DNA from 2 places in the Abiotrophia sp. genome. Region 1 is predicted to be linked to the other one. Evidence: predicted binding sites of a transcription regulator. Region 1 holds the regulator's gene; the other holds the start of a gene.
What was found. The regulator CtsR, encoded in region 1, represses protease genes until heat stress. The targets are predictions, from matches to a motif close to TTGGTCAAAAAAGGTCAAANA.

Region 1 (14,865 bases):
TCGATGATATAGACCTTGTAGGTCGCTTGACTGGGCGCATAGCGCACCTTGTCCCTTAAGTCACGGATTTCTTCGACCCCGTTGTTAGAGGCCGCGTCAATCTCAATAACGTCGCTCAATTGGCCAGCTGTAATGGCCTGGCAAAGTTCACACTGGTTGCAGGGATTGCCATCTGTCTGATGTGGGCAGTTGACTGCCTTGGCCAGAATTTTGGCTGCAGAGGTCTTCCCCGTTCCCCGTGGCCCGGTGAACAAATAGGCGTGGCTTAATTGCTGGTTCTTGACCGCATTTTTTAGGGTTTCGGCAATTAGGGGTTGCCCCACTAACTCGTCAAAACTTTGGGGCCGCCAGACCCGATATAAGGCTTGATAACTCATTGTCCACCCTCCTTTTTGGGCACAGATATTTCCTATCTATTATAGCATACCTCACCCCCTATCCGCTAGGCGGGGACTTAGAATTCTCCATTGGTCTCATGGTCTCCCTATTTATCTATTCTATAGATAAATAGGGTAGAAGTTAACAAATCTACGGTTATTTTTCTTAACATATTTTCAAATCTAGCTCTTTATGGGGCCCCTTACCCAGAGATAGCTTCTTCATTCTGGCAAACAAAAAAGCTGGGATTTTCATCCCAGCCATAGGCTCTAGAGCCATTCATTATACCGTTTAATATAAGCCGATTTCACTACTGTCACCAAGGCCATGTAGGCTACAATAATCAGCAGTAAGGCTACAAAGTACGGCGCATTCAGTGGTGCCAACTTAAGTGCTCCAGCTAATGGCGTATAAGGTAAGATAGTTACGGCGAAAACTGCAAAAAGTGAGGTTACCACTAAGGAGAAAGCTGGTAGAGACTGCACAAAAGGCAATTTTGGTGAGCGTAACATATAGATAACCATAGTTTGTGACCACATGGACTGGATGAACCAACCTGTTTGGAATACCATGAGGAAGTAGGCTGGATTAACCGACTCAAAATAGCTTGTTCCCGTAATCATGGGCCCAATCAGGAAGAACATCACCATAAAGGTGATGATATCAAAGATAGAAGAGGTTGGCCCCATCCATGCCATAAAGCGTGTAATGGATTTTGCTGACCATGCCCGTGGCTCCTTGAGAAATTCAGGATCTACATTGTCAAAAGGTAAGGCAATACAAGATAAGTCATAGACCAGATTGAGTACAATCAGATGCACAGGTGCCATCGGTAAGAATGGCAGGAATACAGACGCAAACAGGAGGGAGAAGATATTACCAAAGTTGGAGCTGACCGTCATCTTGATATATTTGGTCATGTTGGCATAGACCTTACGCCCTTCAATCAAGCCCTTCTCTAAGACTAAGAGATCCTTGTCTAATAGGATAACATCGGCCACTTCCTTGGCAATATCAACCGCTGTGTCTACTGAAATACCCACATCTGACACACGTAAAGATGGCGCATCATTAATGCCATCCCCCATATAACCGACCTTGTGGCCCTTGGCTTTGAGCAAGCGGATAATGCGAGCCTTTTGGTCCGGTGATAGTTTCGCGAAGATTGTAATATCTTCGACAAGTTCACCCAATACCTCATCGGTCATCGTGTCTATTTCTGTCCCCAGCAGAATATGATTAACATCTAGACCAACCTTTTCACAGACTGTCCGGGCAACCTTCTCGTTGTCCCCAGTCAGAATCTTAGTTGCTACGCCATGCTCGCGTAAAGCTTGGATAGCTGGAGCTGCCGAAGGCTTAGGTGGATCTAGGAAGGCAAGGTACCCCATAAGAATCATGTCCGATTCATCTTCGACTGTGAAGGCATGGTCGGGATTGTCATAATTCTTGTAGCAGACCCCTAGGACACGTAACCCTTGGTCATTGAGATCACTCACGGCTTGTAGGACATCAGCACGAATCTTATCCGTCAGCGCTATAATCTGACCTTCATCTTGGACATAATTGGAAATTGACAGCATCTCTTCTAGGGCACCTTTGGTCACCATGCGGACTTGGCTCGCTTCTTGAACGATGACACTCATGCGACGACGTTCAAAGTCAAAGGGAAGTTCGTCAATTTTTTTGTAACGACTGGCTAGGTCCCGTAGATCCTCGTGTTCTAGGGCTTCTTTCTCTGTACGCCCAATAATGGCCCGATCCAGAAGATTCTTAAGTCCTGTCTGGAAGTAGGAATTAAGATAGGCAACCTTCAGGACACCTAGGTCTAACTGCGCATGAATGTCCAAGGGATACTCTAGGATAATTTCGTCTTGGGTTAGTGTACCGGTCTTGTCTGTACAGAGAATGTCAATGGCGCCTAAATCCTGAATGGCGTTCAACTTCTTAATCACGACTTTTTCTTTGGCCATGATGACGGAGCCTTTGGCTAGACTGGCCGTGATAATCATCGGGAGCATCTCAGGTGTCAACCCAACCGCTACACTTAGGGCAAAGACCCCTGCCTCTAGCCAGTCCGAATCGGTCAGCCCATTAATAACGAAGACCACCGGTACTAAGACTAGCATCAGGCGTATGAGCAACCAAGAGATGCTGTTCATCTCCTTCTCAAAAGAAGTCGGCTCGTCATAGGTGTTCAGCGTCTTCTCAATCCTCCCAATCAAGGTATGGTTCCCAGTCACCAAGACTAATGCAATAGCACTCCCGCTCACTACGTTGGAGCCCATAAAGACGAGTTGCTCCGCCTCTAATGGACTCTTGTTAGCTTGGCTATCACCGGGTAGGGGGTAAGCCTTCTTTTCGACGGAATCACTTTCACCCGTCAGGCTAGATTGTTGGACGAAAAAGTCGCGTGATTCTAATAGTAGGACATCTGCCGGAAGCATGTCACCGGCGCTTAATTTAACCAGGTCCCCTACAACCAGTTCATCAATCGGCACCTCACTCTCTTGCCCATCTCGGATGACAGTAGCAGTGTTAACAATCAAGCTGGATAAATTGCTGGCAGCTTGGTCACTCTTGAGCTCTTGGAAGAAGCGAATGGCACCCGATACTATGACTAAAATAATGATGATAATAGGGGTAGTCGGATCTTGCTCACCAGGTTCGGCTAAAATGACATTGGTCACTAGGGAGACCAGGGCAATAATCAAAAGAATGACGGTAAAGGGGTTAATAATAGATTCATAAATTTTTTGCCAGAGAGTAGCCTGGTTGGCTTTGGTAATGACATTCTCGCCATAAGTTTCACGATTGGCTTCAACTTGCTCTGGGCTCAAGCCACGGGGAGAGCTCCCTACTTGGGTCAGGAGTTCAGCCGTAGGTTGCATCATCGCTAATTCTAAACGTTCTTTTGCTGTTAACATGGGTTCACCTCTCTAATTTATAGGTTACCCGAATAGCCAAACCAGGGCGTGTTCAGCGCCTAGGTTTTGATATTCAGGTTTTGGCCTCAGTATTGGTTCACTATCGGCACTTGGCATACTGAACACTCCTTTCTTAGTGGAATTTTGCGCAGTAGGTATCAAAAAAGACTTTAGCTCGTGATGGCTTAGACCATGACAAGATAAAGTCGTCTTACTTTCTCATTCATCGTCCAAGCTTTAACATCATAGGGCGATGAAATGACGTTAGTCGCCGCCTTCTCGACAGCAACTGCTAACCAACGCGAAGTGTCTCCACTTCTTTGCGGTAGTCATCCGTATCCCTATGGTAGTCTCACCTACCGAATTGCAACTTTAGTATAGCGCCAATATTTGGCTCTGTCAATCAAAAAAATGCCTCCAAATAGGAGGCAGATTGGCCCTAATGGCCACGATGTTTTTCGCGACGTTTGGCCTGCTTAAGGGCAAATTGGCGCGCTTGGTGCTCGCGTTTATTGGCGCTTTTTTGGCGCTTGCCCTTTTGCTGTCGGGTCTCTTGCTGGACCTTCAAAGCAAGCTGGGCCTTGGTACTGGCTACTGGCGCCTCTATTAAGGCGCGTTTGGCTTGGCGCAAGAGACGTTTTGGATTGAGCCTTTTGTGCGAGTTTAGCTTTGCTTGGTCCACCGCCGGACTCCAAGTCAAGTCTTGCCAGATACGGGGTAGATTGGCCAAGAGCTGAGGATTAGTCGGTTCTTTGCCAAAGGTATATGTCGCCACCCGCATGCAATTGGCCTCACGCCATTCCAAGCGTCCTAGCCAAAAACTCCCGTCGAAATATACTGTGAGACAGATGCTTTCCGTCATAACAGTCCCTCCTTTTTTGAATTCAAATGAAGGGACAACCCAGGAGGGGCAGGTTACTGCTAGCCAAAGCTAGGACCGGACTACCAACCGATTCATGTGTTTTTATCATTCTACCTTAGTATACACCTCGGCATAAGAAAAAACCATTATATCATATATGATATAATGGGCGGTTTTTGATAGATAAAAAAATAAGCACATGGCTTTGTCACTTATAGCTGCTACCTTCCGGTCCTGACTCGATTCATGACGCCGCCATTGCCTACTCTTATTCTAGCAAAAGATGATCCAAAATGCAAGATGCAAGCCACTATGCCCCTACCTCGTCAATTTTCCTATAAAAAGAAGCTAGGAATGACTTCCTAGCTTGCTTCACTATTAGGCAATGTCGTTGCTACATTGGCCTGTTTCCAGGTAAGACTTGAGGTTATTAAAGCTGGTTTCCACCATGTTCTCTACTGCCTCATCGGTGTAGCTGCCCATGTGAGGGGTTAATAAGACCTTAGGATAGAGGTCAACCAATTTCTTAACCGCAGAGTCGCTAATGTCTTGACTGCGCAGGTCCTTGAAGAAGAATTGGCTCTCGTTCTCTAAGACATCTAAGCCTGCCCCAGCCAAATGGCCAGATTCGATGGCTTCAATGATGGCATCCACATCCTGCAGCTCACCGCGCGCGGTGTTGACCAGAATGGCCCCTGGCTTCATCTTGCTGATGAATTCCTTGGTGATGACCTTACCATTAGCTGGAATGTAAGGTGCGTGAATGGAAATCACGTCTGACTTAGCTAAGAGCTCATCCAGTTCTACTTGGGTACAGATATGATCTACCCCTTCTTTTGGACAGGCGTCGTAAGCTAAGACATTCGCGCCCAAGCCCTTGAAGAGCGTTGCGGTCGTCAAGCCAATCCGGCCAATCCCAACCACACCAACGGTACAGTTACGGATTTCCTTAGAAAACATTTGCTCGTGGATACGAAAATCATGCTGGCTAGTTAAGTGCGTTGTATAGGCGACATTCCGCAAGAGGGTCATGGCCAAGGTCAAAGCCAATTCAGCAATCGCATTAGGTGAGTAAAAAGGGACGTGTGCTAACTTGAAGCCCAATTGCCTAGCATAGGCAAGATCGATATGATCGACCCCTACTGTCCGCGTCAGGACATATTCTACCCCTAATTTTTTGTAGATGTCTAAGACCTCCTTTGTAGCCCAGCAGTTACCACGTAAAATAACGGCCTGACAATCTTGAGCTAACCAAGCCTCTTCCGGACCCGTTAGGTAGTTGGGCACACAAACTAATTCATAACCAAACTTTTGATTGGCTATATCAAAAACGGGTCTTTCGATATCGCGAACACCATATGCTAGTACTTTCATTATTGCTTTTGCTCCTTGCATTTACTTCTTGAACGAAGTGGGGGATTTAATATTCTTATTCTAGCACATTAGAAAGCCGATGTTGATTAATTTTCATGAAAATGGATAATTTTGTATCTCAAATATTCGTAATACTCCCAACCAAGACAAAAAACGCTCAAGACCGGCCCTTAAGAGGGCTGGCTTGAGCGTTCATTTTTATATTAATTAGTCAGCTTGTTCATCCGCTTGCTTGGCTTGCTCTTTACGCAACTTATTCCGCTTGCGGAGGCCTTGGAAGAAGGTCTTGAGCTTGTCACTACACTGGGCTTCCAGCACTCCCTTAATGACTTGAGGCTGATGGTTGAAGCGGCTGTCTTCCAAGAGATTCATGAGACTGCCGGCACAGCCGCCCTTGGGGTCACTTGCGCCGTAAACCACCTGACCCACCCGCGATAAGACCAGGGCACCCGCACACATAGGGCAAGGTTCCAAGGTCACATAGAGGGTACAGCCCTCTAGGCGCCAGGCACCCAGGGCCTGGTTGGCCGCTTCAATGGCTAGGAGTTCGGCGTGGGCCGTAGCCTGGTGGTTGACCTCCCGCAGATTGTAGGCTGAAGCCAGGAGGACGCCATCCTTAACTAAGAGGGCGCCAATGGGCACTTCACCTAGGGCTTGGGCCTGGTCGGCCAGTTCTAGGGCCTGCTGCATCCAATATTCGTGCTGGGCCAAGTCGGTGGGCGCCAGTTGGCTTGCATCCATCATGGCCTCACCCCTTATGTTCCAGAGCCAGGTAGCTAACAATCAGATCTGTCAGATGTTGCAGGTTAAGCCCCGTTTCCTTGGTGTATTTGCTGAGGCGATAGGTCAGGGTATTGCGATGAATATAGAGTTCGTCGGCTGCCTGACTCAGGTTGCCCTGGTGTTCAAAGAGGGCCCGCACCGTCGCCGCATAGTCTGGATTGTGCTTGAGGACATCGTGCAGTCGATCCATAAAGGCATACTGCTTGGTCACCTCGCGCCCTACCAGGCGCAAGAGGACTGAGGTCAGGGGCACAATTTCAGGCTCCATAATCTGAGACAGAATACTGTGAACCAGACGTCGCTCATCTTGGAAATGGGCCACATAATCCTGGTCCAACTTGGCTACTAGGCCGACACAACCTCGGGTCACCGTCTCAAAGTCAATGTCCAAGGTCTTAATAATGTCCACCAAGGCGCCCACGTGTTCCATGCCTCGAAGGCAGACTAGCCAGCGATTGGCTTCATCCGGAATGACCACTTCAATGGCTTCCAGAGAATCTTCCAGGGTTTGCTGCCACAAGACAGGGTCGAAGGTCTCTGACTTGGCCTGCATAATCAAATAGATACAGACCAAACTGCCCCGCATTTGGCCTTCTAGCGGCCGACCTTCTAGGAGAAAGGCCCGCCAGGCCTGTTGATGTGGCGCTAAATCCACAACCGGCACCTGGGGAGTGGCCTTGGCCAAGCTCATCATGAGCAGCAGTTCTTCCTCCTTGCTAGTCAGGTCGGCCTGAGGAATGGCCAGGCCTTGATCCCCCAATTGGACAATCAGATAGCCGGGCAGCACCGCATCCGGTGCGACTGCTTGGGCCTGGGGATAGAGTCTTTGCAGTTGTTCAAACATGGGCTACCTCCCGTCTTAGATTATTTAGGCTTTGGCTTTTGGCTTAGCTTTGGCCTTGCTTGAGCCAGCCTCATGGTCCTTAGCGGCAATGTTAATCTTGCCGGACCGGCCGCCAATGGTCACTGAGTCACCGGTGACAATGTTGCCACTGAGCAGCAGCTCACTGAGTTGGTCCTCAATTTGTTTTTGAATCGCGCGACGAATTGGACGCGCCCCGTATTCTGGGTCGAAGCCGGCTTCGGCGATAATGTCTACCGCTGTGTCGGTCACCCGAGCCTTGATGGCCAATTCGCCTAGGCGCTTGATAATATCCTTAGTATGGAGCTTCACGATTTGGCGAATTTCTTCCTTAGTTAAGGAGTGGAAGACCACCGTTTCGTCAATCCGGTTGAGTAATTCTGGACGGAAAGAACGCTTGAGCTCTTCGCGAATACGTTTTTCCATGGCCAGGTGGTCAGCGGTAAACTGCTTAGCCCCAAAACCGACGGATTTCTCATCCCGCAGGGCGGTTGCCCCTAGGTTAGAAGTCATGATAATGATGGTGTTGCGGAAATCGACTTGGCGGCCCTTGGAGTCAGTCAAATGTCCGTCGTCAAAGACTTGGAGCAGGATGTTGAAGACATCTGGGTGGGCCTTCTCGATTTCGTCGAGGAGAATGACAGAGTAAGGTTTTTGGCGAACCTTCTCGGTCAACTGGCCGCTTTCTTCATGGCCTACATAGCCTGGAGGCGAACCAATCAGGCGAGACACGGTGTGTTTCTCCATGTACTCGGACATGTCGACCCGAATCATATTGTCTTGCGAGCCAAACATGGCTTGGGCCAAGGCCTTGGCTAATTCGGTCTTACCAACCCCGGTTGGCCCTAAGAAAAGGAAGGAACCAATTGGACGGCCTGGCGCCTTGAGGCCAGAACGAGCCCGGCGAATAGCACGTGACACAGCGGACACGGCTTCTTCCTGGCCGATGACCCGTTGGTGAAGCTCCCGCTCTAGGTTAACTAGGCGTTGGCTTTCTTTCATGGCCATTTGGGTCACTGGGATGCCAGTTGATAGGGCCACGACTTGAGCCACTTGTTCTTCATCCACGACTAAATGTGCTGGCTGGCCGGCCTGTGCTTGTGCTTTCTTGCGGGCCCGGGCCAGGCGTTTTTCCAGTTTTTGTTCGGCTTCACGAAGGCTAGCAGCCTCTGGGAAGTTGCGGGCTAACACGGCTTCTTCCTTGTCGGCCTGCAACTTGGCCATTTCCTTCTCGAGGGCGAAAAGGGGATCGTGAGAGACGGCTTCTTCAATCCGCACCTTAGCGGCCGCTTCGTCGATTAAATCGATGGCCTTATCAGGCAAGGAGCGTGACGTAATGTAGCGGACACTAAGTTTGACCGCCGCTTCAATGGCTTGGTCGGTAATGGTCACGGCGTGGTGAACTTCATATTGGGTCTTGAGCCCTTGCAGAATCTGGATGGTTTCTTCAGGCGTTGGCTCGTCTACTTGTACCTTAGAGAAACGACGTTCCAAGGCCGCGTCTTTTTCAATGTATTTCTGGTATTCACTCAGGGTCGTCGCCCCAATGACTTGGATTTCACCCCGTGCCAGAGCTGGCTTGAGGATGTTGGCTGCATCAATGGCCCCCTCGGATCCACCAGCCCCAATCAGGGTATGGAGCTCATCAATGAAGAGAATCACTTGGCCGTCGGCCATGACTTCTTCCACAATGCGCTTCATGCGCTCTTCGAACTCACCCCGGTACTTGGTCCCAGCCACCAGACTCCCCATATCCAGCATCATAAGGCGCTTCTTAGCAATATCGGCTGGCACGTCGCCTGACACGATGTGTTGGGCTAGGCCTTCTGCCAAGGCAGTCTTACCTACCCCTGGGTCCCCAACTAGGACAGGGTTATTCTTCTTACGTCGGCTGATGATTTGCAGCATGCGTTGGACTTCCTTCTCGCGGCCCACCACTGGGTCCATCTGACCTTTTTTGGCCATTTGGGTCAGGTTGCGGGCAAAGGAATCCAAGGTCGGCGTCTTACTTGGCGCAGTTTCGCTGGCTTTCTGGGTCCGCGCCTGAGGCTTGCTTTGGCCCATTGGCATCTTATCAATGCCGATGGCTTGGTAGACGGCTTTCTTAAGGGCGTCTAAATCAACATCTAGGTTGCGCAAGATTAAGGTAGCCAAAATTTCTTGTGGCAGCATCGCTAATAAGAGGTGCTCGGTCCCAATTTGGCGGGCGCCCAAGCGCTTAGCTGTATTGGAGGCATCCATGATATTCTTCTTGGCGCGCGGCGAATAAGGTAGGGTTACTTCCCCCCGTGGCATAGGCGCCTCTACATCGCCATGGATGGCCCGCAACTCGTTCAGAATGAGTTCCGGGGTCACGCCAAATTCACGGAGAATGACGCCGGCAATGCCACGTTCTTCGCGGGCTAGACCAATCAAGATATGCTCGGTCCCAATGGCTGAATGGCGCAATTGGTAGGTAGCCTCAGCCGCCATGATCATGACTTGATGGGCACTTTCGGTAAATAGTTCTTCAAACATCGCGTCTTCACTCCTTTTCTTAATAGCTGTATTTGAGTTGTTGCAAAAAGGTCTTGAGCAGTTGGGCGCGAGCCGCCTGTTCCTGCTCACTGATTTGATGGAGGACAGATTTTTCAATCACGGACAGGATTAAGGTCCCCTCGCGGTTGGTAATCAGGCCCTTGCCAATCAAATTCTCAATCATATGAATGCCGTTGCGTTGGCTAATCTTATCGCCCACTAATTCAATCAGCTGATCAATCAGGGCTGCCTCGTCGGCCAATTCAATCTTGAGAATGCGGATATAGCCGCCACCACCCCGCTTACTTTCGACCAGGTAGCCATGCTCCTGGGTAAAGCGGGTCTTGATGACGTAGTTAATTTGTGACGGGACACAGTCGAAGTGCTCCGCGATGTCACTACGTTTGATTTCGACATGCTCTTGGTGCTTGAGGAATTCCTTCAAGTAGGCCTCAATGATGTCGGTCATATTGCGGCTTGACATGTTACCCCTCCTTACATTGACTTTCTTTGACTATTGTACACCAAATCAGACCTTTTGCCAACCTAATTGCTTGGCCTAGAGCTAAAGAAAAAGGAGCCTGAGGCCCCTTTTTATATAAATGATTATATATTTGACTTTTCATAAGTGGCCGGAGTCAAAGCCCGGTCTGACAGGCTTTTGCCGCCAAAAGACGAACGTTTCCGGCTTATTTTTGACTTTTTCAGTCTGTGGCCCCCAAAAAGCCAGAATTTTTGCCCTCTCAAACCCTATTTAATAGTGTAACTATTAAATAGGCTTAAGCCTCTTGGGACAGGTAAGCCACCAAGGCATCCAGATCGCTACCCAGCTGCTGATCCAGCAGCTGGTGACGGGCCAAGGCCTCATAACCATCCCGGCCGCGTCCTAAGAAGTCGTTAGTCACCAGCTGATAAGTGGCCTCAGGGTCCAGCCCCTTGACTGCCTCTTCAAGCTCTAGGGGCTGGCCTTGACTATCGATCATACGAGGATAGTGGCCAGATTCCAGCGCCTCCTTGAGATCGGCGCCTGTCACTTCCAGGACCCAAAGCTGGCAGCCAAAGGGCAGAATAGCCAGGGCCTCCTCATAGGTCACCGGCCCCTGATCTAGACTGGCGCGGACGCCTCGTCCATTAATGAGGCTAAAGTCCACTTGCCAGCCCTTAGCCCGAGCAGCTGCCGCATAGGCCCGGCAGACCAGTTGGCTGAGATTGGTATGGCCCTGACTCAGGGCCTCCCGACTGCCATCTAGGGCCTGGCGACTGACGCCAATGACTTGGCTAATGCGCGCCTGGACCTGGCTTTGCCAGATTTTGAGTTCCTTGGCTACCGGACGGGCAACCTTGGCATAATGACTTAAATCATGTAGTTGGTAGTGGCCTAGCTGGTGGCTACCATCCGGATAGAGCCAGAGACTGAGTTCGCCCAGCAGGCGGCCATAGTAGCCAGCCTGCACCACCAAGGTCTGGCCGACTAAGGCGGGCTGCTCTGTCACCGTATGGGTATGGCCTCCGATGATGGCGGCAAAGTCCGGCACTTCTTGGGCCAGCGCCAGGTCCGTCTCATAACCCAGATGGCTTAAGAGAACAAAGTGGCTTGCCCCAGCCTGACGGGCCAAGGCCAGATTCCGTTCTAAGGCCTCGCGAGGTTCTTCAAAGCCAATCAGCTCCCCTGGCGAAGAATTATCCAGAGTTTCCAGGGTTGTGGCTGCTAGGAGGGCCAGTCGGACACCGTCCGCCAGGTCATAGAGGCGGTAAGGCGCCACTTGTTGCGCCGCCAAATCAGCCAAAGCCGGCTCTCGGCTAAAGTCCAGGTTACTGGACACAAAAGGCACTCGGGCTTGGGCCAGATAGGAAGCCAAAAAGCTAGGTCCCAGATCAAATTCATGATTGCCAAAAGTTACCGCATCATAACCTAGCTGGTTCAAGAGGGCAATTTCCGCCTGGCCAGCAAAGAGCTGGAAGTAAGGACCACCCACAAAGAGGTCCCCCGCCCCCAGCAACAAGCTGGCCTCATAGCGTGCGCGCAGGCCTTCAATCAGGTGGGCCCGCTGGCCAAATAAATCCAGATAGGAATGGGTGTCATTGGTATGGAGAATGCCAAGTTTTACAGCATGCATGAATCAATCGCTTCTTTCTGCCTAGGCCTGCTCTTGTTGGGCGGCCTGGCGTTTGAGTAAGGTCTCGAAGAGGAGGGTTCCGGCCAGGTTGAGCATGAGCCGGGACCGAATCTTCTTACGCGCCTTGGGCGCATCATAAATCTGAATCAGTTGATCACTGAGTTTGGCCAAAGGATGATGGATTAGGCTGGTAATGGCCACAATATGGGTCCCCTTTTGGCGAGCCTTGAGTAGGGTCTCATTAACCGTCTTGTTGGCCCCACCTAGGGAGAAGACTACGATGACATCTTCTTTGGTCGCAATATCAGGAATGCGTTCAATACTATACTGTTCGAAGAAGTCATTGGCCCAGACATCAATGAGCTTGAGCTTACGGTTAAAGTCAGACATGGGCATATAGCTAGACCCAATCCCCACGCAGAAGACCCGACGCGCCGCCAAGACCCGGTCAGCCACCGACTCGAAATCGGCCTGGTCTAATAGGGCCATGGTTCGTTGGAACTCGTCCGTCAACTGGGCCTTCATCAAGTCAAAGTGACTGGCCGCCAGATGATGGGACTCCTGATTGGACTCCTTACTACGGCGCAGGTCATACTTGAGTTCATTAAAGGTAGCATATCCTAACTTCTTACCTGCCCGCACAATGGTCGAAGCCGACAAATGCAGGGCCGCCACAATAGACTTAAGGGTCTGGGCCTCGATATTGTCCTGCTTCATGAGATAGTCGATGACTTCCTGTTCATAGACCGATAATTCTTCATAGTGAGCCTTTAGATTGACGAAAAACATGTCATCCCTCCTGATCCCCTAAGGGTTTACATTTCTATTGTACCACAGCTGGGGGCCGCCACAAAATTTAGAGGTAATTTTACCTCTTGGAGTCAATTTTATCTTCCTTGGGAACTTTTTAGCACATTTAACTAAAGCGTTTGCTTTTTTGCTAGAATAGACTTATCAAATTATGAAGGAGCGACTACAATGAGTCAAAAAAACAAGTTTGTTTATGCCTTTGAGCAGTTTGGCCGATCCTTCCTCTTACCTGTTTCGGTCTTGCCAGGGGCCGGGATTATTAAGGGGATTGGGACTGCCTTCTCTAACTCAGATACCTTGAAGATGTTCCCCGTTCTTCAGAACCAAATCTTCCAATTCATTATGAAATTCTTTATTACCTTAGGGGACACAGCCTTCAACAACCTACCAATTATCTTCGCTGTCGGCGTCGCCGTTGGTTTAGCCAAACGCGAAAAAGGTTCTGCTGCCCTATCTGGGGTACTCGGTTTTATCGTCTTACACTCCGTCCTCAACTTCCTCCTAGTCCAAAGCCATAGCTTGGTGGACACCAGCAAGTTATCCAGCGCTGAAGCTAAACTAGCCATGGCCAATGCCATGCAGACTAAGGTCATGGGGATTCAAACCTTAGACCTCAGCGTCTTCGGGGGGATTATTGTCGGGATTGTGGTCTTCTTCGTTCACCGTTGGGCGGTTAAGAAACAATTACCTACCCTAATTGGCTTCTTCAGTGGCCCACGTTTCGTACCGATTGTGACCATCGTTGCCATGGCCTTTGTTTCGGTTATTCTCTTCTTCATCTGGCCACCAATCCAACAAGGGATTTCAGTTATGTCCGTCTTCATCCTGAAGTCTGGGCCTCTAGGTACCTTCCTCTACGGGCTAGTTGAACGGGCACTCCTACCATTTGGTCTCCACCATGGGCTGAACTGGCCAGTGCGTACCACTGAATTAGGTGGGACCTGGACCATCAATGGCGAACGCGTTGTGGGTACCATCAATGCCTACCTAGCGTCCCTTGCGGATCCTAACATTACTTCAATCGACCCATCTATCACCCGTTTCAACGGCGGGAAGTTTGTTTACTTCATGTTCGGTTTATCTGGGGCTGCCTACGCTATGTACAAGACAGCCGATCCTAAGAAACGCAAAGTCGTCGGCTCTCTGCTCTTCGCAGCTGCTGGTACTGCCTTCTTAACCGGGATTACCGAACCAATTGAATTTACCTTCCTCTTCGTTGCCCCAATCCTCTATGTTGCCCATGCCTTCATGGCAGGTGCTGCCTTATTGGTAATGCACCTCTTAGGTGCTGGGGTGGCAACCCCAACCGGTCACGGTTTTATCAACTTAATCATCTACGGCGTCCTGCAAGGGCCTAAGACCCACTGGTGGTTAGTCTTCATCGTCGGCGTACCATGCTTCATCCTCTACTACTATGTCTTCCGCTTGCTCATCCTCAAATTCGATTTGAAGACACCAGGTCGTGAAGATAGCGATGAAGTCAAACTTTCAAGCAAGAAAGAAGCGCGTGAAAAACTGGGTGTTACCATTAACCAAGTCGGTCAAAACAACAGTAACAATGACTTACACCCTGAAGACCAAGCCCTACTAAACTCAGGCACTGCCATGAAGACCATTCCTGACAGTCCCGAAGACATCCATCAACAAGCCCTGGGCTTGATTGCCGCTCACGGTGGCCCAGACAACATCGAAGAAGTCAACGCCTGCATCACCCGCTTACGGATTAATGTCAAAGACAAAGCCCAAGTGGATAAAAACACCATCACGAGCCAACTCGGTGCCCTAGGCTTCGCCGAAAACGACATGCAAATGCAATCGATTTATGGCGCCCACGCCAATGTCTTGAAAATGGAGATCCAAGACATCCTCGGCATGGAGGAATAAGTCATGCGTAACCTCTTTGTGACAGACTTAGATGGTACCTTCGTCAAGGATTCTGTCACGGTCAATGCAGCTGATTTGGCGGCCTACCATACCGCCAAAGAGCTGGGCGACTTCTCCATCGCCACTGGCCGCTCCCTGGCAGAGATCCAGTACATTGTCCAAGGCAATGACCTCGATGTCACGCATATGATTGGCTTTAATGGCGCGGTTGTGACCCGCTATGCCCAACTCTTGGCCGAGCATCACTTACCTGAAGACGTTACCCCCAAGCTACTGGCTTATTTCAAGGAGCACAAGTTAATCTTTGATGCCCTAGACGGTCAACGTCGTATTGGTAACTTCGACCATGAG
Region 2 (14,865 bases), on a different contig from region 1:
ATACGAGCATCCACAATGTTAGATTCACCGATAAAGTCGGCAACATAGTGGTTAATTGGCTCATCGTAAATGTCTACTGGGGTCCCTGATTGGATAATTTCCCCGTTATTCATGACAAAAATCCAGTCTGACATGGCAAGCGCTTCTTCCTGGTCATGAGTGACGAAGACGAAGGTAATGCCTAGTCGACGTTGCAGTTCACGTAATTCGTACTGCATGTCTGTCCGTAACTTCAAGTCCAAGGCTGATAAAGGCTCATCTAACAAGAGCACTTCTGGCTCATTTACCAAGGCACGGGCGATGGCCACACGTTGGCGCTGCCCCCCAGACATTTCTGAGATAGCACGATTCTCATAACCTGAGAGTCGAACCATCTTGAGGGCTTCCGTTACCTTCTCCTTGATGGTTGCCTTATCTACCTTTTTAACAGATAGACCGAAAGCAATATTGTCGTAAACATTCATATGAGGGAAGAGGGCATAGTCTTGAAAGACTGTATTGACCTTCCGTTGATTGGCGGGCACGTCTGTGACTGGCTCGCCATCCAAATAAACCTGACCACTAGTGGCCGAAGAAAAGCCTGCGATAATTCGTAAGATAGTGGTCTTACCGCAGCCAGAGGGACCTAATAAGGTATAGAACTTGCCTTTTTCAAGCTCCATATCAATCGACTTTAAGACTTGCTGGTCATCATAAGACTTAGTAACGCCTTTGAGAACCACGCTGTGTTGCGTTTTATTCATTACATTGCTCCTGTTGCCCCCATAGGGGTTATTTTTTCGACAATTATTGACTCCTTTTGGGTAGTTTTTTTGCCATGAGGGGACCCCTCACTGAGTTTGATTATAGCAGTTATGGTAGGGAATTACAATGTAAAAAACTGAGACTAAACTCAGCTTGAAAAAAGAAAAAACTCGCCTAGCAAAAGGCGAGTGAAATGGGGGTATAGGGACTCGAACCCTAGACCCAATGATTAAGAGTCATTTGCTCTACCAACTGAGCTATACCCCCATAAAGCTTAAGTAGCTTACTTCATTATCTTACACCTGTTTTCATCAAATTTCAAGCCCTAAAGTCAAGAAAAAGCGAAAAATTCTCTCGCTCTTTCCTAGCCTATAAGTAGCTACCAAGATACAAAATAGCGCCTGCCCTAATGGGCAAGCGCTAAATGAAATTATTTTTTGAGATTCTTAGAATTGGTCATGATGGCATCAACCAAGCCATATTTAACCGCCTCTTCAGCTGACATGTAGTTGTCGCGATCTGTATCGCGGGCAATAACCTTAAGGGTTTGACCAGTACGTTCGGCCAAAATCTTGTTAAGCGTATCGCGAGTCTTCAAAATATGCTTTGCGGCAATTTCAATTTCGGTCGCTTGACCTTGGGCTCCACCTAAAGGTTGATGAATCATAACCTCAGCGTTAGGTAAGGCATAGCGTTTGCCCTTTTCCCCTGCGGCTAGAAGGAAAGCCCCCATAGAAGCCGCCATCCCAATTACGATGGTTTGTACATCGGCATTGATAAAGTTCATGGTATCGAAGATAGCCAAACCGGCAGAGACACTCCCACCTGGTGAATTAATATAGAGATAAATATCCTTGTCAGGATCTTGGGCATCCAAGAACAAGAGTTGGGCAATTACACTGTTAGCCACCGCATCATCAATAGGACCGGATAACATGACAATACGGTCTTTTAAGAGTCGTGAATAAATATCGTAGGCGCGTTCGCCACGTGACGATTGTTCAATGACTGTAGGAATTAAGTTCATTCCCTTTCCTCCTTCGGATTCGGCTCTGAGCCGATTACTACTGTCTCAGTATACCCTTTTGGTCAATAAAGGTCAAGCAGGATGCTCCTGCATCAGCTCTGCTAGGCAAACGCCAAGGGCAAAAGAAAAAGCCATCCGATTGGATGACTTCCTCAACATTACTATAATTAAGCTTCCTTGGCTACGACTTGTTTGCCGTCGTAGTAACCACAGTTTGAGCATACACGGTGACTTAAACGTAATTCACCACACTCAGGACAAGGGTTCATTCCTGGAACAACTAATTTGAAATGGGTACGACGTCTGTTTTTACGTGCTTTTGAAGTTCTTCTCTTTGGTACTGCCATGGTTTACACCTCCTGAAAAATTTGTGGAATGAATAAGATTACTCATCCGCATTGGCTTCGTTTAATAGAGCTCTTAGATTAGCAAAGCGTGGGTCCCCTGCTTCCGATGACTGACGTTCTAGACTTGCTAGATAATCCGTCTCCGTCAACACAGCCCAATCCTTGCCACTTGGTAATGCAGCCGTCTCTTCCTCTTCACCAACGACACGCATTGGGAGATTCAACAGTAAGGCATCGATGACTGCTAACTCGAGGTCGATATAATCGTGTTCGAGCACAATTGTCGTCTCCTCGTACTCATCGGCATTCGCATCATATTCCGGCATCACATAGCGTTCGTCAATCGGAACTTGTAAATGAACCGGTACAGGTTCTAAGCTGCGAGTTGATGGCAATGTCATCACTGTACTTGCGGTACAATGCAAGAATATTTCCTGTCCATGAGCAACGAAATAACCTGTTACTTGAACGGGAGTTAAATGGAGAATTGACGGTTCCATCGCTTGCACCTTGGCCGCCACATCCAATTCGACATCGAAGTGGAGTAGCTCTTCCTTGTGGTCGCGAATTTTACGTAAGGTCCATTTCATCTAATATCACCTCTAAAACGACTCTTGTATTATACTTAAATTTTAGGGTCCTGTCAATCGTTTCTGGCCCCTTTTCAGCCTAGCTTTCTAATTTTTTTGTCAAAGAAAGCTGAGAACTTGTTTAGGTTGGACTTGTGACTGAATCTGCCCTCCCGGGCGTAACTGGTAGATGGTGTCCGCAACTAAATTCCAGCCATAATCCTTCTCATAAGCAGGTTTATATTGGCTAAAGACTCTTAAATCCTCTTGCTTACGCCAGGCCCCCAGCCAAGATCGCCCCGCTTGAGAGGCATCTAACAATCTGAAGGCTTGGGGTGTCGTTTCCCGGTTAAAGGCAGTCACTGCCGTCTGAGGAATTTGCAAGAGAATGGCCATGGCCACTCGCTGAATGGCAGCTTGAGTCCAACGTTTGGAAATCATGGCCTGACGCCAGTCCTCCCATTTCTCCTTAATCTCAGCTTGAGACTTAAAGCGATTGGCTAAGCCTTCTTTGACACCGGCTATTTGCTCTAGAGAAGCCAGAGGTTGGGTCAGTAACTGATAGCGCAGGTAAGGCCAGTAGGCTGACCAAGGTGCATCCAGTTCAGGTCTAAGCTGCCCCTGGAGGCCAGGTGCTAAATCTGCCGTCACTTCCTGGCCCCGGCGAAAGGCTTGGCGAATAGCAGACCCACTCAGAATTGGCTGGCCATCCTCAGTTTCCTGCAAGCGAGGCAGGCTCAGCACCTGACAATCAGGGGCTAGCTGAGCGAGTGTCTTAAGATATTGAAGCCCCAGCTGGTGATTGGCCTGCCAAGGCGCTAGATCCGACCAATTAGCCAGAGACTGAATAGCCACTTGATAGGCTGCTGGGTAGGCTAACCCAGTCTTGAGCGCATCTTGAATTTCCTTGTCGATATGAGCCTGATGCTGAGCTTCCCAAGCCAGGAAGTCCTTAAGTTGGGCAATATGGGCACTTTCTGTTCCAAAGACAATCCGCTCCACACCTAACTTGGCTAAGATAGCCATCCCATGTCGACCAAAGTAATCCGCTGACTGCAAACTTGCCAGGGTCGGTAATTCAATCACTAAATCGGCCCCTGCGGCTACCGCAGCTTGAGCCCGATGCCATTTGTCTATGATGGCAAACTCGCCGCGTTGGACCACATTGCCACTCATTAAAACCAGAATCTGGTCTTGGGGAAAGTGTTGCTTGACCCAGTCCAGTTGGTAGGCATGCCCCCGATGTAGGGGATTATACTCCGCCAAAATTCCTATCAGGGCCATGGTCTAGCCTCCTTTCCTGACTCTTTACTTACTAGCGCGGAAGAACCAACGGTCAGCCGTCTGCCCTTCCTGATAATAGGCCTGGCCGAAGTCCACTAGTACTTCTACCTGGCTAAAGCCAGCTTCTCTCAGCGCTGACTGGTACCAAGCTAAAGGATAGGTTCTTTCTTCTAAGTTGACGTCTGTCCTTTGATAATGGCTCCCGACTTGTTCAAAGACTGTCAGATAGTGTTGGACACTTAGTTGATCCAAGTCCGACTCACTATCCCACAATAAGGCATAGCGGTCGTCACTATCAAAGTATGAAAAACCATCAAAATTCTCAATTTGTTGCGGTGTCCAAACGTCAAACAAAAGTTGCCCTCCTGGAGCCAATCGCCCAAATAACTCTTTCAAGGCTTTGGCCACCTGGTCAGGACCGGCCAAGAAACAAAGAGAGTCCGCATAACAGGTGATGAGATCATAATCTTGGTCTAAGGCACTCAGGTCCAAAAGATCTGCTACCAGATAGGCAGAATTCTCACTGTTGCCTGGCTCTTCCTGGGCAACCTTAATCATGGCCGGGTCGTAGTCAAAGCCTAAAATTTGGCCACAGAAAGGCGCCAAAAGCTGAGTGAACCAGCCCGTCCCACAGGCAGCATCTAAAACCTTGCCTGGAGCTTGATCCCGGCTAGTCAAGGTAAAGTCCAACCAGCGTTCATATATTTCTAAATCATTGAAGTGGTCGTAGACATGGGCTATTTGACTGAAGTTACCGGTGGTCATTGGGCACTAACCCAGTCGCTAACATCCACTAAGGGTGCATCTCGCCATAATTTCTCTAAATTGTAGTGGTCGCGTTCAGTGTAATGGAAGACATGGATAATGACTTCCACTAAGTCAATCAGAACCCACTTACCACCGTCTTTACCTTCGACGTTCTTGACTTCTAGGCCTTCCTTGTGGGCCGCCTCTACGATAGAGTCCACAATGGCATCCAATTGTTTATCGTTGCGCGCATGCGTAACTACAAAGTAGTCAGCAATAGGGGTCACATTACGTACATCTAAGGCCACGATGTCTTGAGCCAAACGGTCATCGGCTGCCCGAACGGCTAATTCTAAAATTTCTAAAGCTGTTTTTGTCATAGGTTCCTCCTAAATCCCCTCTTGGCACCAGCGGTTGTAAATTTCTACCGCCCCATCAAAGAGAGGTTTTTCCTTGTCAATTAAATAAGTTAAAGTGCGCTTGATTTTGTACCAGCATGCCGCGTCCAAATCAGTTGCAGCAAGCTCCCGCGCTACGTCCACGCCTGGAAAATCGCGTCCTGGTTCCATATAGTCGGCTAGATATAGAATCTTACCGATTAAATCAAATTGATACCAGCCCACAGTGTGGCCAGCCACCGCTTCTAGGATGCGACGGTCAGTCACACCATAGCGGTCCATGAGGATTTGAGCTGCGGCAGGGCCATGTAGAATGTCGCTGCCTTCTTGACTTAAATCCACTTGTGGCCAAAAAGTCTGAGCCAGAACACGCGCCTGCTCCACATCCAAATCTTTGGCATAGTCATGAGCTAAAGCTGCAATGCTGACCGCTTCGGCATCCGCTCCATAGCGTTCAGCCAATTCAATAGCCGTCTGCTCCACCCTCAGAACGTGCTGATAACGTTTGGGTTTGATACGTTGAGCCAAATCATCCAAGAAGGCCTGACGATTGGTATTCCAATAAGTCATGTCTGCCTCCCCCTATGCTCGACCAAAGGCCGTTTTGTAGAGCCCTTGCGCATCAATGTAAGCAGCCACTGCCTCAGGCACCTGATAGCGAATGCTTTGATCACAGAAGACCCGCAAACGAATATCGGTTGAACTGACAGGCAAGGTTGGGGCTTCCACCCATTCAACCGGCCACTCGGTCTCGGGCATAGGCGTCCCAACTGGCTTTTGCGCTACAAATTGGACTAGCTCAGCCAATTGCTCAATCTGATGCCATTTATGTAATTTCTGAGCTCGGTCTGCTCCCATCAGGTAATAGAACTGAGCGTCTGGGAAGAGGCGACGGAAATAACGCATGGTATCGACTGTAAAAAGTTTGTCTCCATGCAAAAGCTCATAAGGTTGAATCTTGAAGAAGGGATTATCCTGAATGGCCAGTTGCACCATCTTAAGCCGATGAATGACGGGCACATCTGTCCCCTCTTGCTCGTAGTGACGCTTGGCTACCGGCATAAACCAGACTTCGTCTAATTCCAATTCCTTCCCCACCTGCTCAGCTAGTAGCAAATGGCCTAAATGCGGTGGGTTAAAGGCCCCACCCAGTATGCCAATGCGTTTAGGCCCCTGAACCTGTACTTCTTGAGCTAGGCTAGTCAAGGTCTTGCCTAGGGTTTCCGTTTGTGTCATCATGCGATCACCTCTTTGAATGATTGGCTTAAGTCAGCCCAAGTATGGGCATGGTCTTACTTGATTTTCTTAAGATCAGCAGATAATTTCTGATATTTGGCAATATGAGAAGATCGGTAGAGCACGCCTGTGTGGCCGATAACCTGAACCACCTGGGCATCAAGGGCATAGGCAATCTCTGCCGTTACTTCCCGAATTTCTTCTTCGCTATTCTGCAGGACCTTAAACTTAATTAGTTCCCGCTTTGTCAAGGCCTGATCCACCTGATCAAGGAAAGTTTGGCCTAGACCTTCCTTGCCCATCTGAAAAATTGGTTTTTCGTGATGAGCAATCTTTTTAAGATGGTTAACTTGTTTCTTGTTAAGTGATGTCACTTGCTTGTTCCTCTTGTCTTTCTTAAATAATAGCGTCTCGAACGGTCACTGCTACCCCTTTGGGTACCCAAACCGTCACACGGACAGGCCGATTCACGCTGAACCAACCTAGACCTGAGATGGCCACATCTTGGTCCTGACTGAGGGTTAATTCTTTAGCCACTAGGTCAGGAAAATCAGCAGCTTCATCCTCACTAGGTGGGCTTAGTAAGCCACCTTTGTGTTGGGCATAGAAGGCATCCGCCTTGTCCAACTTGGTGCGGTGTAGGTAGCAATCCTTGGAGACATAATAGGTAAAGGAGGTCCGCTCCCCTTTTTCAAAATCAACCCGGCCAACACCCGCTAAGAAAATGGTCTGCCCCGCATTAAGCTGGAAAGTCATAGGCTTGAAAGGCTTGCTTGGCAAAAGCTTGCGCATGGCCTCCCGAGACAGATAATGGGCTAGTTGGGTCCGGTGGATAATCCCTGGTGTATCAATAATAGCGTGGTCAGGCGTCAAGGGGATATGAATCATATCCAAAGTCGTACCTGGATGATTGGAGGTCGTTATAATCTGCCCCTCTCCACCATAATGGGCTAGAAGCTGATTGATCAGCGTAGACTTACCCACATTGGTAACCCCTACGATATAAATATTACGGTCATGGATATTGGCTTCAATCAATTCCAGCAGTTCGGTTAGGGTATGGCCCTTATGGGCGCTCCCAAGGATAATATCTTGTGGAAAGAGGCCATTGTCAGCCAGAATGCCTTTGAGCCAATGCTTGACGCGATTCTGACGGGTCACCTTAGGTAGTAAGTCGAATTTATTCCCGAAAACCACAAAAGGTTGGTTGCCAATAAAACGGGCCAAGCCATGGATAAGACTGCCTTCGACATCGAAGATATCTAAGACATTGATAATCAAGGCATTATCATGGGCAATTTCGCTGAGCTTGTCTAGGAAGACTTGGTCAGGAATTTGCAGGTCTTGTAATTCATTGTAGTGGCGTAACTTAAAGCAACGTTGGCAGTAAAACTGCCCTTTTTCTAAGCCCTTAGCTAAGGCAGACGCTGGTAAATAACCAGCTTGCTCAGGATCCTGACTTTGAATGGTTGCCCCACAGCCAATACATTGGTAGTGTTCCTCAGTCAAGTTGATCCCCCCAGTCCCCTTTGCGTTTAATGCCAACTAACTTAAGCGCAAGTCGTTCAATAGCCCGGTTGGCCCAAGTATAGAAGTTATCGTTGCGAGCGATTGGTTTGACCAAGATGCTAGCCATTTTAGCTCGGTTAGCCCCGATAATATCGGTCATGATTTGGTCGCCAATCATAATAGTATTAGCCTGACTAGTTCCCAAAGCATCCAAAGCCACCTGGAAATTCTTGCGACGTGGCTTGAGTGCGCCTGCCTTGTAGGGAATCCCTAGTGGTTCAGCTACCTTGGCAACTCGCTCCACCTTATTGTTGGATAAGATATAAATCTTAACACCGGCTTGCGTCATACGGCTAATCCAATCTGCCATTTCTTCTGTATAGTTCATATTATTCCAAGCAATGACGGTATTATCTAGGTCAATAATAGCCGCCTCATAGCCCCGCTTGAGCAGGTCTTGGGGCTGGATATCATAGACCGAGTTAATAGTCCAACTTGGCGTTATGTAGCGTTTCATTCACACATTGCTCCTTTAAAGTCTATCACCTCCATTATAGCATAAGAAAGCCCGCTCGTCCTTGATTTCGTCGGCTTTAATCAAACCTTAAGCTTCTACTTAAGCCCACCAGCAAATTAAAAGAGGCTAGGAGCCATGGCCCTAACCTCTTTGTCTCATTTATTAACCTAACATCTCGAAAATTTCGATTGCTACTAGGTCGATGTCATCGTATTGGAAGACAGACCCAGATTGGTGGTCAGTCAGTTCAAAGGTGTCACTTTCTTTTACATAAGCAACTTGGCATTTTTCCACGCCTTCAATCTCGAAGCGGCGTACTTCTACATCACTTTCGGTATGGGTCATAGCTTCTAAACGTTGGATAATCCCATTTAATACTGAACTTTTCATAGTTTCACTCCATTCTTAACTCTGCTGCCCATTGCGCTACGATTTCTCGCCATGAGGCAAAGTCTGGACAACATTCCTCAAACTACAATGTTATCATATCTTACTTTCAAGCTAGACGCAAGTTTCTCACTCTGACTGCCACCATAATTTGATAAGCGCCTGGGTCCCATCATCTTCATGGCCAGCTGCACAGAGTTTATCGTAGAGTTGCCAAGCCAGACTGGTAGCTGGTAAATCCAAGCCCATAGCTTCTGCTTCAGCTAAGGCTATTCCTAAATCTTTCTTGAAATGCTTAGCGAAGAAGCCTGGTGAATAGTCTTGTCGCAAGATACGAGGTGCATAGTTGGCCATGGACCAGTTGGATGCACTGCCGGCCCCAACCGTCTCTAAGACAGAATCAAGGCTTAAGCCCGCCGCCTTAGCATAGACCAACATCTCAGTCAACCCCGTCATGGTCCCAGCAATCATAATCTGATTAGCCATCTTGGTGTGTTGACCTGCACCTGGGCCACCTTGACGTTTAATTGTCTTACCCATCACTTCCAAGTAAGGCAAAACACGCTCATAGCTTGTCTTGGCTCCGCCTACCATAATGGTCAAGCGCGCCTCTCTAGCGCCCAAATCGCCACCTGATACTGGCGCATCTAAGGCTTCAACACCCAATTCTAGGGCTTTCTCAGCAATTTTAACTGCTAATTGAGGGGTAGATGTGGTCATATCCACGAAACAACTACCCGGATGGGCACCGGCAAAGAGGCCCTCTGGACCAAAATAGGTGCTCTCAACATCCTGAGGATAGCCTACAATCGTAAAAACTAGGTCACAAGCCTGGGCTAGCTCTTTGGGCGTATCTGCCCATCGGGCACCCGCCTGCAACAAGGGCTCCGCCTTAGCTTTTGTCCGTGTATACAGGACTAGCTGATAACCCGCGCCCATCAGGTGACGCGCCATCGCGGCTCCCATAACACCTAGGCCAATAAATCCAACGCTTGCCATGTGCTTAACCTCCCATCAGTTGCTTGTAACGATACTTAACGCCGGCCACAACTTTGTTTAGGCCACTATTCCGCTTACGACGTTTGTTTTGCTTAATCACTTCTTGATAGAAATCCGCCACTTGCTGCTCAAAATGCTCGAGCGACAGCGGATAAAGCAATTGGCGGTCAATATTTGGCCGGAAACCGGCCTCTATCTTAGCCAAATAATCTAGGATAGCTCGATCAAAATCTTCAAAATCATCGAACAAGGCACCAAAATTATCATTGGTCATAATGCCAGCCAAGTAATCATTGCGCTTGGCTATAATCGGTAGACGGTTGGCAAAAGCCTCTAAATAGGTCAAACCTTGTGACTCTGACATGCTGGCATTAATATAGAGGTCCGCCATTTGGTAATAAGCAGAGACTTGGCTGTGTTCTACCTCACCGACAAAGATCGGCTTAATGCCTAAATCCTTTGCCTGTTGCTCCAAGACTGGACGCTCTGGCCCCTCACCTACAATGACTAATTTGGCTTGTGGCAACTTATCTAGGACTCTTGGATAGACCTCCAAGACTGCCGCGATATTTTTTTCCTTGGACAAACGCGAGAGAGAGAGAAGCACGATATCATCTTGGCTCAAACCTAATTTCTGGCGCAAGCTATCACGGCCTTCCGGATTGTAATCTGGAATCTCAACCCCTGTTGGAATGACTCGGATAGGCGCCTTAATGCCATAAGACGTCAAGGTGTCCTTGGTCATGAGGCTAGGGGCAATAACCCCATTTCCTTGGTCACAGAAGACCTTGGATAAGACCTTCACTGTGCCAGGGCGAATTAACTTGCCGTTGAGAATATAGTGGGTATAGTTTTCATACATGGTGTGGTAGGTATGGATAGTCGGAATCTTGAGACGACTTGCCACATAACGGCCCGCTAAACCCAGACTAAATTCCGTATGGGTATGGACCAAGTCCAATTGATAATTACGGGCAATCTTAAGGCAGCGCTCAAAACCTGAATAGGCCACCCGCCGATCCTCAAAACTTACAAAAGGCACGCTAGGCAGACGCACAACGCCTGGTTCTGGCCTCGCATTGGGATCAGTTGTAGTGAAGATAATGACTTCATGTCCTTGGCGAACCAACTCATCCCTTAGGAGTTTGACTGAAGTCGATACCCCACTCACTTGCGGAAAATAGGTATCCGTAAAAAAGCCAATATTCATTCGATGTTTCACCTACTTTGCTAATGTCTACTCTTATTATAAAGAATTTTGAACTAGAATTAAACCCTAATCCCTTGTTACTGAACTAGTAGTCTGGTTTTAGGCCCATCCGGCAGGATTTTTAGATAGAAATCATGTGCTTGATCTTGAGCATAATAGAGACTAGGCACTTGGATTTGAGCCACTTCCTGACCCGCTTCAAAGCTTACCTGGTATTGGGCGTCCTCATAAACGCGTCCATGTACGCCAGTCCCCGGTTCAGTAGCAAGTTTAATCTTAAGTACCTGACTCAAATCCCCCTGTCGAAGCAAAGTGACGGTCAAAGGTTGACCTTTAGTTCCCTTATAGCAAGCTTGCCCAAAAGTCACTTCATTTGACGTTTGCTGAGCCTTGGCTTGATTTGGCCAACGGTAGACTGCTAGCCCACTCAGGATTGGTGCCGCTTGCGCCTGATCAAGTACCAGTCGTAGACGCTGAGTCTGAACTAGCGGCCCTTTAACTAGTCGACGATAGCCTAGGGTCTGACCTTGTGCAAATGGTTGCCACTGGCCCGTTTGATCTAAGTAGTCGATGTGAAAGGCAGACACCCGTTGACCATACTGAATGGCTTCTTGAATTTGGACTAGGTCGAAGCTAGCAACTTGAGGTAGGACTAACTCTAGCACGTTATCATGGCAAACAGAAGCCTGCCAAAGACCCGATTGATCTAGTAATTGATTCTGCGACTGTCCATTGCTATCTAGGACTTGGCCACCTGCTAAATAGTTGGTTTCATAGAGGGCTTGCCGAGCAAGCTGGAAGTCTCGTAGAACCTCAATATCTGCCTCAACAAACTGACCTCGGCGATTAGGCGGGATGTTGAGAAGTAGCGGACTACCCTTGCCAACCGAATGAAGGTAAATATCCATCAGTTCAGCCACTGACTTTGGCTGCTGATTATCATGATAGAACCAGCCTGGGCGGATGGAAACATCCACCTCAGCTAAGGAGTAGAGGTCCCCTTCAGGGTCCCCATGGTTGAGATAATCAACATCCCCCTGCCGCAGACGGTCAGCCTTGACCTTCTGCCAAAGTGGGTCGCCTCCGTAGCCACGTTCGTTGCCTACCCAGCGCAAGGCGGTCGGTTCTGTTGAGAAGATTGCGATAGGATAACCTTGCGATTCAATATAGTCGAACCAACGTTTAAAATCATAAGTCACAGCTTGGGCCCCTTCGCCACGCGCGCCATCTAACCAGACTTCGACAAAGCGCCCTTGGTGGCCATAAGCTGGATTCTCGAACAACTCTTGCAATTGCTTAAAGTAATAGTCGTTATAGGCCTCCTGGCGATCAACATGATAATCAGGATGGTGGGCATCCCAAGGCGATAGATAGAAGCCAAGGGGCAGATCATAGCGATTGGCTGCAGCCGATACCTCAGCCAAGACATCCCCTTGTCCGAGTCGCCAAGGACTAGCTTTGACATTGTGGTCCGTATAGGCTGAAGGATAGAGGACAAAGCCATCGTGATGTTTGAGCACTAGAATAAGACGTTTGAAGCCTGTTTCCTTAAGCACGCGAACCCATTGGTCAGCATCAAAGTCACTAGGATTAAAGTCTTCTGGTGACTCTGTCCCGGTTCCCCACTCCCGGTCATTAAAAGTATTGGGACCGAAGTGAATAAAGGCTGCTAATTCATCTTGATGATAGGCCCATTGAGCGGGACTTGGGACTGGACCATGAGGGATAATTGGCTTGTGTGTTACTGACATAAATATCTCCTTTTAGCCGGAACTCACCCAGCATTTGCAAACTCTTTCTTTCTTATTTTAACCGCATTTCTTTCCCATGACAAGATAGAGCCAAGCAATCTAAATCAGATAAGTAAAAATAGATTGCCACCCCATAAAAAAGAGGACTGAGATTATTACCCAGTCACTCGGTCTTACAATAGTTCTAAACCTGGTTTTTCATACCAAGGCTGTTGTTGGTTAATATGGTCATAGAACATAATGCCTTTGAGATGGTCTAGTTCGTGTTGGACCACAATGGCTTCATAGTCACGTAGACGGAGCTCATGTTCCTTGCCCTCCATATCTTGGTAGCGCAGGCGAATACGACGAGGCCGTGGCACCAGACCTGGCACTTCACGATTAACAGATAGGCAACCTTCCCCATCACGCAGGGCCACTTCCTGAACAGAATGGCTGATAATCTTAGGGTTGAAGAGAATCTCACTCAAGAGCGGTTCCGCCTCATTGCCTTCTTCATCATAGCTCATAATATGAACTGCAAAAATTTGCTTAGCTAGGTTAATCTGCGGAGCGGCCAAACCCACACCAGCACGAAGGCCGTATTTCTCGGCAATCTCAGGATTTTGGCTATTAACCAAAAATTCATGCATAGCTAAGGCAGTCGCCTTGAGCTCGTCGGTCAAAGGAAATTCCACGGCTTCCGCAGCTTGGCGGAGGGTAGGATGTCCTTCTTCAATAATATCTTGCATTGTAATCAATGCGTCTCCTCCTCTCGGTCTTGCTGGCGACGACGATAACCCTGCAGGTGATAATCGCCAGTATTTTCATCATAGTCGAATTTAGTCACTAGGAGTTCTTGACGCATGCCCGCCACCTTATAGGCTTCATGGGCAGGAATGCGTTGGTCAACCCAGTCAGCATCTGCCATCAACAGCTTCCAGATTTCCTGCTTCAAACGATCAATATGACTAGGTTCATAGGCAGAGATGGCGACACTTGGAAAGGCCGTTGCTTGAACTGACTGACCTGGAGCCAAACAATCAATCTTATTGTAGACTGTTAGGACTGGCAAGTGCCCATATCCCAACTCCTTAATAATCCGTAGAACAGTCTGTTCATGCAGTGTCTGAGCGGGGTCTGAGGCATCTACTACGTGCAGTAGCAAGTCCATGCCCCCAATTTCTTCCAAGGTTGACTTAAAAGCATGAATGAGTTCTGTCGGCAATTCTTCGATGAAGCCAACCGTATCCGTCAAGGTAAAGCGATCCTCACCCTTAAGGGGCATACGCCGAGTCAAGGGGTCTAAGGTTGCAAAAAGTTGGTCTTGGACGTAGGTTTCTGACTGTGTCAACTGGGTTAGCAAGGTAGACTTGCCGGCATTGGTATAGCCTACCAAACCGACTTGCCAGTGACCGCCCTGAGCACGCCGAGAACGGGTTCGCTCACGATGGGCGGCAATATCAGCCAACTCTTCCTTAACGTGGTGAATGACGCTGCGAATATGGCGACGATCACTTTCCAACTTGGTTTCACCAGGCCCTCGGGTCCCAATCCCCCCGCCTTGACGGGATAGATGCTTACCTTGGCCATAGAGCCTTGGCAAGAGATAGTTATACTGGGCCAGAGCCACCTGGAGTTTGCCTTCACGACTTCGTGCCCGCATAGCAAAGATATCTAAAATTAGCTGAACTCGATCGATGACCTGAACCTTGAGGCTGGCTTCCAGTTGGCGGTTCATGCTAGGTGTCAGGGCATTAAGACTAATGACTAAATCTATCTCACGGGCTTCTACTAGGGCGGCAATCTCTTCTAGTTTCCCGCTCCCGACAGCCGTCCGGCCATCTAACTTAGGCAACTTCTGGGTGACTACTTCAATGACCTGACCACCTGCGGTCTCCGTTAACGAGGTCATTTCATCTAAAATCACTTGGAATTGCTCCGGACTATATTGTTCTGTCTGAACAGCCATTACTAGGACACGTTCAGGGCCAACTTGTAAGTCAATCATAGGGTCCCTCCTTTCTTTGCTTGGCTATCTAATAAGTCTTGTACGAGGCTAGTCGCCTGGGCCAAAGCCATCTCATAATCACTAGCATCTAGCCAGTGGGTGCCCTGGATACGATTGCGGAACCAGGTCAGTTGACGCTTGGCATAGCGC

Region 2: a site for CtsR is predicted at 1,830-1,850, ahead of clpP (ATP-dependent Clp endopeptidase proteolytic subunit ClpP). Genes of this name have one in related genera too.

What each region holds. Positions count from the first base shown of each region.
Region 1 covers NZ_DBHIRJ010000012.1:30,269-45,133, reverse strand. The annotation lists gene dnaX (DNA polymerase III subunit gamma/tau) at 1-377, opposite strand, end outside; gene mgtA (magnesium-translocating P-type ATPase) at 648-3,305, opposite strand; M-box (ykoK) riboswitch at 3,521-3,676, opposite strand; gene ACO53F_RS08955 (YjdF family protein) at 3,745-4,167, opposite strand; RNA gene ffs (signal recognition particle sRNA small type) at 4,352-4,437, opposite strand; gene ACO53F_RS08945 (2-hydroxyacid dehydrogenase) at 4,546-5,541, opposite strand; gene tadA (tRNA adenosine(34) deaminase TadA) at 5,749-6,285, opposite strand; gene ACO53F_RS08935 (PucR family transcriptional regulator) at 6,290-7,168, opposite strand; gene ACO53F_RS08930 (ATP-dependent Clp protease ATP-binding subunit) at 7,193-9,703, opposite strand; gene ACO53F_RS08925 (CtsR family transcriptional regulator) at 9,723-10,187, opposite strand; gene ACO53F_RS08920 (bifunctional metallophosphatase/5'-nucleotidase) at 10,483-11,820, opposite strand; gene ACO53F_RS08915 (MurR/RpiR family transcriptional regulator) at 11,842-12,609, opposite strand; gene ACO53F_RS08910 (PTS transporter subunit EIIC) at 12,799-14,514, shown strand; gene ACO53F_RS08905 (HAD-IIB family hydrolase) at 14,518-14,865, shown strand, end outside.
Region 2 covers NZ_DBHIRJ010000005.1:155,608-170,472, reverse strand. The annotation lists gene ACO53F_RS05550 (ABC transporter ATP-binding protein) at 1-743, opposite strand, end outside; tRNA gene ACO53F_RS05545 (tRNA-Lys) at 939-1,011, opposite strand; gene clpP (ATP-dependent Clp endopeptidase proteolytic subunit ClpP) at 1,175-1,771, opposite strand; gene rpmF (50S ribosomal protein L32) at 1,939-2,118, opposite strand; gene ACO53F_RS05530 (YceD family protein) at 2,157-2,708, opposite strand; gene ACO53F_RS05525 (nucleotidyltransferase family protein) at 2,808-3,971, opposite strand; gene ACO53F_RS05520 (class I SAM-dependent DNA methyltransferase) at 3,996-4,736, opposite strand; gene rsfS (ribosome silencing factor) at 4,733-5,098, opposite strand; gene yqeK (bis(5'-nucleosyl)-tetraphosphatase (symmetrical) YqeK) at 5,108-5,686, opposite strand; gene nadD (nicotinate-nucleotide adenylyltransferase) at 5,699-6,355, opposite strand; gene yhbY (ribosome assembly RNA-binding protein YhbY) at 6,409-6,726, opposite strand; gene yqeH (ribosome biogenesis GTPase YqeH) at 6,749-7,861, opposite strand; gene ACO53F_RS05490 (YqeG family HAD IIIA-type phosphatase) at 7,854-8,378, opposite strand; gene ACO53F_RS05485 (YkuJ family protein) at 8,541-8,768, opposite strand; gene ACO53F_RS05480 (NAD(P)-dependent oxidoreductase) at 8,895-9,764, opposite strand; gene ACO53F_RS05475 (glycosyltransferase family 4 protein) at 9,769-10,974, opposite strand; gene ACO53F_RS05470 (alpha-L-fucosidase) at 11,052-12,725, opposite strand; gene def (peptide deformylase) at 12,899-13,465, opposite strand; gene hflX (GTPase HflX) at 13,462-14,715, opposite strand; gene miaA (tRNA (adenosine(37)-N6)-dimethylallyltransferase MiaA) at 14,712-14,865, opposite strand, start outside.